Aureimonas sp. SA4125: one gene and its partner. The protein of the gene in region 1 interacts with the protein of each later gene in a pairwise test. Links are inferred from orthologs where the notes say so. Each region holds a gene or a part of one and is shown on either strand. Other genes may lie near its edges.

Evidence for each region. Proteins that work in one complex are often made in the same cells at the same time.
Region 2: the proteins of lpdA (region 1) and Sa4125_RS15455 interact in binary tests that used the Escherichia coli proteins (3 or more experiments, as listed by UniProt). The link is inferred for Aureimonas sp. SA4125 from one-to-one orthologs.

Annotation. Positions count from the first base shown.
Region 1 is NZ_AP025032.1:4,584,873-4,590,342, forward strand. What follows is about bases 1,730-4,714. They hold lpdA (dihydrolipoyl dehydrogenase), read right to left. Parts: upstream 3,939-4,714; coding sequence 2,520-3,938; downstream 1,730-2,519. Other genes in these bases: Sa4125_RS21690 (TraB/GumN family protein), read left to right, coding at 1,730-2,120; Sa4125_RS21695 (hypothetical protein), read left to right, coding at 2,276-2,413; Sa4125_RS21705 (MAPEG family protein), read right to left, coding at 3,986-4,387; Sa4125_RS21710 (SDR family oxidoreductase), read right to left, coding at 4,476-4,714. In the rest of the region: Sa4125_RS21685 (radical SAM protein), read left to right, coding at 1-742; more of Sa4125_RS21690, read left to right, coding at 1,008-1,729; more of Sa4125_RS21710, read right to left, coding at 4,715-5,231; Sa4125_RS21715 (pentapeptide repeat-containing protein), read right to left, coding at 5,239-5,470. UniProt on the Escherichia coli protein: Lipoamide dehydrogenase is a component of the glycine cleavage system as well as of the alpha-ketoacid dehydrogenase complexes.
Region 2 is NZ_AP025032.1:3,261,574-3,267,631, reverse strand. Bases 1,582-5,154 are described here. They hold Sa4125_RS15455 (UvrD-helicase domain-containing protein), read right to left. Parts: upstream 4,785-5,154; coding sequence 1,782-4,784; downstream 1,582-1,781. Other genes in these bases: Sa4125_RS15450 (dienelactone hydrolase family protein), read left to right, coding at 4,984-5,154. Also shown: Sa4125_RS15465 (IS66 family transposase), read left to right, coding at 151-1,434; more of Sa4125_RS15450, read left to right, coding at 5,155-5,859; Sa4125_RS15445 (hypothetical protein), read left to right, coding at 5,856-6,058. UniProt on the Escherichia coli protein: A helicase with DNA-dependent ATPase activity. Unwinds DNA duplexes with 3'-5' polarity. Translocates on single-stranded DNA with 3'-5' polarity. Initiates unwinding more efficiently from a nicked substrate than double-stranded DNA.

The DNA.
Region 1 (5,470 bases):
TGCCCATCGCCCGCCGGGCCTTGCCTTCACGTCGGCCATGTCGACGAACGGCTTCAGGCTGGACGGGCGGACCCTTCGCCGCCTCGTCGACCGCGAGATCCGGCTGTTCCAGATCTCGCTCGACGGAGACCGGCAGGAACATGACGCGACACGGCGGCGCAAGGGTGGCGGCGGGTCCTTCGACGTCATCCTCGGTCACGTCGAGGCGGCGCTGCGCACCGATCTCGACTTCCGCCTCGCCCTGCGCCTGCACGCCCGCGCCTCCAATCTGGAATCGCTCGCCCGGCTGATCGACCGACTCGCCGCGCTCTCTCCACCGAGCGGACGGATCTCGCTTTACATCAAGGCGATCGAGCGCCTGGGCGGGCCCGCCGATGGCGGGTTGGACTTCATCGACAACAAGGCCGTTCTTGCCCCGCTGGAGGACAGGATCCGCCAGGCCGGGCTGGAAGAGGAACGGGCCCGGCCGATCGCCTGCTACGCCGCGCTGCCCAATTCCCTGGTGGTGCGGGCCGACGGCCGGATCGCCAAATGTACCGTGGCCTTCGACGATCCGCGCAACACCGTCGGCACACTGCGCGAGGATGGAACCCTCGCAATCGATCACGAACGGTTCCGGCCGTGGGTTCGCGGCATCCTTTCCGGCGAGGCTGCCAGCATGGGATGCCCGCTCTATGGCCTCCCCGGTCCAAAGACAGCAGAAGCCGGAACGGCAGCGTCCGCCGCGACATCGGCGCTCTAGCGTTTCGGGCGATTTTCCGGGACCGCGCGAAACGCCGGCTTTTAAGTTGCCGCGCCGGATACGGCGAAAACCGGTTCCCACTTTTTCGCCCGGCGCTCTAGATGTGAGCGGGTTGCGGCGGCGGTCTCCGGGGACGGCCCGTCCCCGGAGCCGGGGCAGGTGCACCGCGGGGCGCTGGGCCGGATGGCAACGCCCGAGGACTGCCCTCGCTTGACCCGCGGCATCGGCCCGGCTTTTGTTGCCGCCAGCGGCCGGGCCGGCCGCGATGTCCATCCGGCAGGTGGAGACGAGCGGAGTTTTCCAGATTTCCAGTTCCTTCAAACCGCTGCTTCGTTGGGTCTTTCCTTTCGTCTCGGCGCTTGTTCTTTCCGCCGGGGGCGCCACGGCCCTCGCGAAAACCCAAGGCGACGTCCCGGCGACGCCGGCAATCGACGGAAATGTCTCGGCGGCGACCCCGTGTCGTGGCCGCGATCTGATCCCCGAACTCGTTCGCAGCGGCCGTTACGCGGCGATGGAGGAAGCCGCCGCGGGCATCGCGAATGGCCGCGGCAAGCTCTACCGGATCGAGCACGAGGGCATCGCCGCATCGACGCTTTTCGGCACCATGCATCTCAGCGACAAGCGGCTGGCCCCCGGGCCACGAGCCAGGGCTGAGTTCCGCGCGGCCGAGACGCTGGTGATCGAGACCACCGAGAGCCTCGACCCGGCTGCGACCACGGCCGCACTCCTGGCGCGGCCGGACCTCCTCTATCTGCCGCAAGGCCAGACGATGGGCGACCGCCTGACCGCGCCGCAGGCCGCTGCCGTGGCGGAGGGTCTGGAACGGCGGGGAGTCCCGCCGGCCTCGGTCGAGACGTTGCAGCCGTGGTTTCTCGCCGTCAGCCTGATGCTGCCGGCCTGCGAAACCCAACGCCTGGCACGTCGCGAGCGCCCTCTCGACCTCGCGCTCGCAGCCCTCGCCAAGGCAGAGGGAAAGCCGGTTCTCGGCCTCGAAAGCGGCGCCGAGCAACTCGAGGCGCTGGCGTCGATGTCGATGGACCTGCAGGTTTCGAGCCTTCTGTCGACGCTGGCCCTCGGCGACCGTCTGCCCGATCTGTTCGAGACGATGACGCTTCTCTATCTCGGTGGCCGCATCGCGCTGATTGCGCCGCTGGCGGAGGCCATACTGCCGCCGGACAGCACCGCAGCGGCCCGCGACGCCGCCGCCTTCGAGAAACGCCTTGTGACCGATCGCAACCACCTGATGGCCGAGCGGCTGGAGCCGCTGCTGCAACGGGGCGGCGCCTTTGTCGCCGTCGGCGCCCTGCATCTTCCCGGCGACGAAGGCCTCGTCGCCCTGCTCCGGGCAAAGGGGTATCGTCTCACGCGACTCGACTGACGTCACCAAGGCTCGCTCGTCATGACGGAGGGTCGGACCGCGGCGGTTCGCGCAGTCCTTGCAACTGCACCACAACGTGAAGTGCCTGCGACTTGCGCATCTAAGCCGTCAGTTCATATTCTCGGCAGTGCCCAACCATGGAAGGACCAGACGACATGAAGAAGATTTCTGCCGCCGTCCTCACTCTCGGTCTCGTGAGCTTCGCCACTTCGGCATTTGCCTATCCCTGCTCGCAGAAGATCGTGGCTGAGACGCCGCCTGTCGTGACCACGCAGACCGTCGACGAGAGCTGATCTGCAACGACCGACCCTGTCCTCCAGACAGGCAAAGGCCCGGATCCTGCGAAGGCAGGCCCGGGCCTTTGTCGTTTCGTGAGCCGCCGGCGCGGCCCGTATTTTCTCAGGCGTGGATCGGCTTGCCGGAGAAGGCAGCGAACGCCGCTTCGCGCACCGCTTCCGACAATGTCGGATGGGCGTGGCTGGTGCGGGCGAGATCCTCGGCCGAGCCACCGAACTCCATCAGGATGGCCGCTTCGTGCACGAGATCGCCGGCATTGTGTCCGAGGATATGGACGCCCAGCACCCGGTCGGTGTCCTTGTCGGCCAGGATTTTCACGAACCCGTCGGTGGCCAGCATGGCGCGGGCCCTCCCATTGGCGGTGAAGGGAAATTTGCCGACCTTGTAGGCGACGCCATCGGCCTTCAGTTCCTCCTCCGTCCGGCCGATCGAGGCGACCTCCGGCGCGGTGTAGACGACCGCGGGAATGACGCCGTAGTTCACATGCCCGGCCTGGCCGGCAAGGATTTCGGCCAGCGCGACACCCTCGTCCTCCGCCTTGTGCGCCAGCATCTGCCCCCGCACCGCGTCGCCGATGGCATAAATGCCCGGAACGTTCGTCTGGAAATGCGCGTCGATCTCGATCCGGCCGGCGCGGTCCGTCGCGATTCCGAGTTCCTCGAGGCCGAGCCCCGCGGTAAAGGGGCGGCGTCCGGTGGCGACGAGGACGACATCGGCGTCGATCGCCTCCGCCGCGCCGCCGGCGACCGGCTCGAAGGTCACAGAGGCCCCCTCGCCCTTGCGCTCGACGCCCGTGACCTTGGCATTGAGCTTCACCTCGATACCCTGCTTGGCGATGAGCTTCTGGAACTGGGCGGAGACTTCGCCGTCCATGCTGCCGAGCAGCTTTCCGAGATATTCGATGACGGTCACCTTCGCGCCGAGGCGCGACCAGACCGAGCCGAGTTCGACGCCGATGACGCCGCCGCCGACGACGACCATGGTCTTCGGCACCTTGGGGAGAGCGATGGCGTTGTCGGAGGAGACGATCACCTGGCCGTCGAAGGCGACGTCGACGCCGGGAATGCCGGCGACTTCCGAGCCCGTGGCGATGCAGATCGCCTTGGCCGAGAGCGTCTCGGTCGAGCCGTCCGCCTTGGCGACCTCGACCGAGCCGGCCGCCTTGATCGAGCCGGTGCCGGTGATGCCGGTGATCTTGTTCTTCTTGAACAGGAAGGCGATGCCGTCGACATTGGCCTTCACCGTCTTGTCCTTGTGCTCCAGCATTTTTGCCAGATCCAGCGTCGGCGACACCTGGATCCCGAGCTCGCCGAAGGAATGGCCGGCCTCGGCGAACATTTCCGAAGCGTGCAGCAGCGCCTTCGACGGGATGCAGCCGACATTCAGGCAGGTGCCGCCATAGGTCGCGCGTTTTTCGACGACCGCCACCTTCAGGCCGAGTTGCGCCGCCTTGATCGCCGCGACATAGCCGCCGGGGCCGGAGCCGATGACGACGAGATCGTAGAGGGTGCTGTCAGCCATTGATGTTCTCTTGATTTGCCGGACTTGTTGAAGCGGATGTGGGGATTTCAGAGCAGCTGCGAAAGGACGAGGACGATGCCGATCGCCGATGCGATCCAGGCGAGGCTTCGGATATAGGGGATGCCCGCGAGGTACAGCGGGATGTAGGCGAGGCGAGCCAGCAGCCAGAGCCAGACGCCGGCCTCCGACCAGCCGCCGGTGCGGCCGGAAACGACGACGACGAGAACCGCCGCGACGAAGGCCGGATAGGTTTCCCTGAAATTTGCCAGCGCACGTTCCGCGCGGGCGGCCAGAGGCTTCAGGGGCGGCATCTCGCCATCGCGCGGGCCGGCATTCCAGGCAGAGCCCCGCTCGCGCGTCGCCAGCATGCCCTGCAGCGAAATGTGGACAAAGAGGAGCAGGACGGAGAGCGCGAGGATCGTCAGTTCGATCGGGAGCGGCGTGGTCATTGTCTGTCCTTCGATTGAGGCTCAGCCGGCAGACCGGTCGCCGCCGCGGTCACGCTCGGATAGATCCGGGCGCATGCCCCGGCGCGCCTCACGGCAGGATCGCGCGGCCGCCGGACACGTCGAGAATCGCCCCGGTGGAGTAGCTGGCCTCGGGCGAGGCGAGCCAGAGGATCGCCTTGGCCACTTCGTCGGCGGTGCCGGGACGCTTCATCGGCAGGTTCGGCGTCATCTCGGACACGCGGCCGGGCGTGCCGCCGGAGACATGGATGTCGGTCTCGATGATGCCCGGACGCACGGCCGTGACCCGGATGCCTTCGAGGGCCACTTCCTTGGCGAGGCCGACGGTGAAGGTGTCGATTGCGCCCTTCGAAGCGGCGTAGTCGACGAACTGGCCGGGACCGCCGAGCTTGGCCGCGGCCGAGGTGAGGTTGACGATCGCGCCCCCGGCGCCGCCTTTCGACACGGCCATACGCTTGATCGCCTCGCGCGCGCACAGAAAGCTGCCGATGACGTTGATCCGGAACATGCGCTCCAGCCGCTCGGCGCTCATCTCGGCGACGGATGACGGCAGGTCGACGACGCCGGCATTGTTGACGAGGACGGCGAGGGTTCCGAGCCTGTCGGCGGCGGCGAAGATCGCCAGGATGTCCGCCTCGACCCCGACATCGCCGGCAACGGCGACGGCGCGGCCGCCGGACGCTTCGATCTCGCCGACGACGGCGGCGGCCGCGGCCGAATTGGCGGCATAGTTGACCACGACGGCGTATCCCGCGCTTGCAGCAAGCTTCGCGGTAGCAGCGCCGATGCCCCGGCTGCCGCCGGTGATGATCATGACTTGTGACATTGACTACTCAAATGATGGAGGGCTCGGAGATGCCGACACGAACCGACAGTCGGGCACGATCGATGTAAGCCGGCAGTCTGGTACTCTCGTCGAAAATAGCACCGAGAAGCTGCTCGACGGTGAGGTTCCTTGCACCGGTGAGATCGGCGCCGCGAAGGTCCATGCCGGCCATGTCTGCGTCGGCGAAATTGGCGCGCACGAGAATTGCGTCACGCGCATCCGCGCGTTTCAGATTGGCA
Region 2 (6,058 bases), 1.3 Mb from region 1 along the record:
CCGATGATTGGGCGGATGACGATTTGGTTGAGAGGTTCGTTGAAATTGCGATTAGTCAAGACCAAGCCGAAATCGAAAGTAACACTATGCGCTTCAATCGTAATTACCCACCCCCTTGTCACGGGCCGAATTCCCTGAATCCATGGACGGATGGATCGCGGTGATTTGCAGCGTCTGACGAAGGAAGAGTTGATCGATCTGGTGCTGAAGATTCAGCGTCCGGAGAAGACGTCACGCACATCCTCGAAGCCTCCGTCTAGTGACCGCAAGGAGCGCCGTGAGCAGGCAAGACCTGGCGGCGCCAAGCCCGGTCACGAAGGCCACAGCCGAGCGATGGGTGAGGATTTCGATCGGCTCGTCGATCACCGTCCCGAGCAATGCTCCTGCTGCCAGGCAGCCCTGGCCGATAGCCTTCCCGCGGAGATCGGCGGCACGTACGAGACGGTCGATCTGCCGGAGATCAAGCCGTTCGTGACGCGTCATCGCCGGCTTTCGGTTTGTTGTCCTTCCTGCGGCACGCTTGTCTCAGCGGGATTGCCCGATGCGGCAAGGGGGACGCCGTTCGGGCCGCGGCTGCATGCGGTGGCGACCTATCTTAAGACCTTCCAGGCCCTGTCCTATGAACGGCTTCAGAAAGCTCTGGCCGATCTCTTCGGCTTGCAGATCAGCCAGGGCGGGCTGATGAACATGCTGCGCCGGGCGCAGGGCACCTTCGTCGCCGACCGCGATCTCGCCATTGCCGCCCTGCGCCGCTCCAAGGTGGTGGCCTCGGACGAGACCGGCGTTCGCATCGAAGGCAGCAACGCCTTCCAATGGGTGTTTCGCTGCGATGACGCAGTCGTCCATCGTGCCGCTCCGACCCGTGGTGCCATCGTGGTCAGGACCCTGATGGACGGGCACCGGCCAAAGGTCTGGTGTTCCGATCGCTACTCTGCCCAGCAGGGACATGCCGACGCCCATCAGACCTGTCTGGCTCATCTGGCCCGCGACGTCGCCTACGCCGAACAGGCGGGCGAGGATCTGCTGCCGTCGCGGCTGCGGATCTGGCTGTCCAAGGCTTTCGCTTTGGCCAGCGGCATCACGACCTTCGCCGCATCGACCATCGTCGCCAAGCGCCGTGCACTGGAGCGAAGTCTTTCCGAGATCCTCGCCGCACCGACCTCCTGCCCTTTCGCTCGAGTGGTCCAGCACAAGTTCAGGCGAGCGCGCGACCAGCTCCTGACCTTCACTCTCTGGACCGGGATGGTCGAGGCCACCAACAACGGCTGCGAGCGCGCCCTGCGACCGGCCGTGATCCAGCGCAAGGTCACCAACGGCTATCGATCCATGTGGGCCGCCGAAGGCGAAGCTGACATCCGAACCGTCGTCGATACCGCCCGGCTGCGCCAAGGGGGCAACGTCTTCAACACAATTCTCGAGACGGTAGGCGCCTGACATTCTACGGAATGCGGGGGTGGGTAATTACCTTCAATCAGCTGTTTAAACAAAAAATTGCCGTCGTCGATCTGCTGCGCAACAGGCCGGGCGACCATCGAGCTTTGCTGACCAGTCTCTACGAGCATCAGAATCTCAGGGTTCGGCTCAATGCCGCGATGGCGACCTTGGCCGTGGCTCCACTTCAAGCGCGACGTGTCTTGGAGCAACTGCGAGACTGGGGGTACCCACCTTACGATGCCGACGCTCGAGAAACCCTGAGAGCCCTTGAGACAGGATTGTTCGTGCCGAGTTGAGCTTTCAATCTCGCAGCTCCGGCTGAAACGCGGCCCTCCCGCACCACGACCTCACGCCGCCTGCAAAAACCCCTCCAGCACGCGCTTCTGCCCGGCCTTGTCGAAATCCACTGTCAGCTTGTTGCCCTCGACGGCGACGACGGAGCCCGGGCCGAACTTGAGGTGGAAGACGCGGTCGCCGACGGCGAAGCGGCTTTCCTCCGTCATCACCGATTTGGCGACGAGCTCGCCCTGGATCTCGCGCGGGCCGCCTGATTTGGCCGAGGAATAGAGGCCGGCGCCGCGGCGCGGGGCCTGGTTGTGGCTGCGGTCCATGCGGCCGCCGAAGCCGTCGCGCGGATTGTCGCGGGCAGGGTTGTCGCGGGCCGGGGTGTCGTAGGCGTCCTCGTCGGGGGGGATTTGCGAATACTCGTCCATGCCGGCCTTGCGGGCGCTTTCGGCGGCATAGCGGTCGGCCTTGGCGGAGACGTCGGAGCGCGCGCGCGGATTGGGGCCGCTGACGCCGCCCTCGCCATAGCGCATGCCGTGATCTTTTGGCCCGGAGCGCGAGCCCCAGGCGGTGTCGCGGCCCCCGCCGCCTGCTTCCCCGGCACGCGCGGCCTGGGCGCGTTTCCAGCCGGGCGTCTGGTAGCTCGTCGTGGAAAACGCGTCGGCATCCCAGCGCGATGCGCCATAGCCGCGGGTTCCGCCATAGCCGCCATAGGAGGTCGACGGCTCCTTCACCTCGACATGCGCCTCCGGCAGTTCGTCGAGAAAGCGCGAGGGGATGGTCGACTGCCAGAGCCCGTGGATTCGCCGGTTGGAGACGAACCAGATCTTCACCCGCTTCTTGCCGCGGGTGATGCCGACATAGGCGAGCCGGCGCTCCTCCTCGAGGCCGGAGCGGCCGCCCTCGTCGAGCGAGCGCTGGTGCGGGAAGAGGCCTTCCTCCCAGCCGGGCAGGAACACCGTCTCGAATTCCAGGCCCTTGGCCGAATGCAGCGTCATGATCGACACGGCATCCATGGCCGCGTTCTGCTCGACATCCATGACCAGCGACACATGCTCGAGAAAGCCGGGCAGGTTGTCGTAGAGATCCATGGAGCGGATCAGCTCCTTCAGATTGTCGAGCCGTCCCGGCGCCTCGGCCGAGCGGTCGTTCTGCCACATCTCGGTATAGCCGGACTCCTCCAGGATCATCTCGCCGAGATCGGTGTGCTTCATCGTGGCGACGAGCCCGGCCCAGCGCTGGAAATTGGCGACGACGGTGCGCAGCGCCGTCCGCGGCTTCGGCTTCAGCTCCTCGGTGGCACTGATCGCTTCCGCCGCCGCCATCAGCGGGATGCCCTTGGCGCGGGCATAGTCGTGCAGCATCCGAAGCGCCGCGTCGCCGAGGCCGCGCTTCGGCGTGTTGACGATGCGCTCGAAGGCGAGGTCGTCGGCCGGCTGCACGACGCAGCGGAAATAGGCGAGCGCGTCGCGGATCTCCTGCCGCTCGTAGAAGCGCGGGCCGCCGATGACGCGGTAGTTCAGACCCATGGTGACGAAGCGGTCTTCGAACTCGCGCATCTGGAACGAGGCGCGCACCAGGATCGCCATGTCGTTGAGGAGATGGCCCTTGCGCTGCAGCTGCTCGATCTCCTCGCCGACGCCGCGCGCCTCCTCCTCCGAATCCCAACCGGCATTGACCTCGACCTTGTCGTGGCTGGGGTCGACATGGTCGGTGAACAGCGTCTTACCGAGCCGGTCCTCGTTATGCGCGATGAGCTGCGACGCCGCGCCGAGGATGTGCGCGGTCGAGCGGTAGTTGCGCTCCAGCCGGATCACGGTGGCGCCGGGAAAATCCTTGTCGAAGCGCAGGATGTTGTCGACCTCGGCGCCGCGCCAGCCATAGATCGACTGGTCGTCGTCGCCGACGCAGCAGATGTTGACGGTATCGGCGGCGGGTTCGCGGGAGGACGGGGCGGGGCGGGGCGATGGGGTCTCGGGGATGGCAACTGGCCCGTCTGAAGTAGGGTCGCCCCAAGGCGGCGGGATGTTCTCGCCGTCGTCGACAAGGTCGTCGAAGGCCGACGCATCGATCTCCCCCCTCGAGGGGGAGATGGCCGGCAGGCCAGAGGGGGGCGAACTGCCGCCGTCCTCGCCGGAATAAATCGAGGCCCGCTCACCCCCCTCTGCCTTGCCAGGCATCTTCCCCTCAAGGGGGGAGATCGGATGTGCCGGATGCGGCTGTGCTTGTTGGGCCCGTGCCTTCGGCCGCTGCGCCAGAAGCCGCAGCCAGAGATATTGCGCGACATTGGTGTCCTGGTACTCGTCGACGAGGATGTAGCGGAAGCGGCGGTGGTATTCGGCCAGCACGTCCGGATGGGCGCGGAAAATGGCGATCGGATGCATCAGCAGATCGCCGAAATCGGTGGCGTTGAGGCTGACCAGCCGGTCCTGATAGGCTTGGTAGAGCATCCGTCCCTTGCCGTCGGCAAACGCTCGCGCATCGCCCTCCGGGATGTCCTTCGGCGTCAGGCCCTTGTTCTTCCAGCCGTCGACAAGGCCGGCGAAGGCGCGCGCCGGCCAGCGCTTGTCGTCGAGATTGGCGGCCTGGATCAGCTGCTTGATCAGGCGGATCTGGTCGTCGGTGTCGAGAATGGTGAAGTTGGATTTGAGGCCGACGAGCTCGGCATGCCGGCGCAGGATCTTCACGCCGATGGAGTGGAAGGTGCCGAGCCAGGGCATGCCCTCGACCTGTTCGCCGACGAGGAGGGCGATGCGCGTCTTCATCTCGCGCGCCGCGCGGTTGGTGAAGGTGACGGCAAGGATCTGGCTCGGATAGGCTTTGCCGGTCGACAGGATATGCGCGATTCGCGTCGTCAGCACCCGCGTCTTGCCGGTGCCGGCGCCGGCGAGCACGAGCACCGGACCCTCCGTCGCCTCGACGGCGGCGCGCTGCTCGGCGTTGAGGCCCTCGAGATAGTCTGGCGCGCGCTGGCCGCGGGCTGCGAGGGCTCGGGCGGCAATGCCGCCGCCGCGTGGCACTGCCTCTTTCGACTCGCGCCGGCTCGGATCATTGGAATCGCTCATGGCTTCCTATCTAATCGATATCCGCGGGAACACTAGGGGAACGCGGCGACCCACAGCATGGCTCGTCCTGGTCGAGCCGAGCATGCCCAGCGGCACAAGCCACCGCCGCGCACCGAAGCAATAATATGTTCGCCGGACCACCGTGCCGCGGCGGCATCGTCGTTCGGCGTCAGGAAGGTCAATCATGAAGGAGGACAGGATGAGCCAGACGGAGATCACCCAAGCGATGATCGACGCCTACGACGAATATACGCATCTGACGCTCGACCGCCGCGGCTTCATGCAGAAGCTGAGCGGGCTCGCCGGCTCGGCGGCTGCGGCTGCGGCGGTGGCACCGTTGCTGGCGGCCTCCGGCGCGAAGGCGGCGGTCGTCGCCCCGGACGATCCCGATATCACGGCAGTCTGGGCGACCTACAACGCCGACGGCACGGAGATGAAGTCCTATCTGGTGAAGCCCGCCAAAGGGGATGGTCCCTTTCCCGGTGTCATCGTGATCCACGAGAACCGGGGCCTCAACGGCCACATCCAGGACGTCACGCGGCGGCTCGCCAAGGAAGGCTTCGTGGCGCTGGCACCGGACTTTCTCTCGACCGAAGGCGGAACGCCGCCCGACGAGGACAAGGCGCGCGAACTGATCGGCGGCCTGGATCCGGCAAAGACCGTCGCGCTCGCCGTCGGCAGCGAGGTCTGGCTGCGGCAGGCTGACGGCGTGAACGGAAAGGTCGGCGCCATCGGCTTTTGCTGGGGCGGCGCGCTCGTCAGCGAGCTCGCCATCGCCGGTCCCGATCTCAAGGCCGGCGTCGCCTATTACGGCCGGCAACCCAAGGAGGCAGACGTCGGCAAGATCAAGGCGGCGATGATGCTGCACTATGCCGGTCTCGACACCCGCATCAATGCCGGCATCGACGCCTACAAGACGGCGTTGGAGAAGGAAGGCGTCGAGCACCAGATCCATGTCTATGACGGCGTCAACCACGCCTTCAACAACGACACCTCGGCCGCGCGCTACGACAAGGCGGCCGCCGATCTCGCATGGCAGCGGACCGTCGACTTCCTGAGGACCAAGCTCGCGTGACGGGCCGGACCTCGCGGCAGGTCTTTCTCCAGCCTGACGCGGCGGCCGGAATTCCAAACAATGCCCTGCCGCTCCTTGTCGCGGCAGGAGTCCTGGATCCGGCGACGCCCGCGGCGTCGGTGCACTTCCTGCTGCGGGAAAACGGGTGGCAGGGAACGTGGACCTACACGGTCTACGACTTCTGGCACTTCCACGTCAC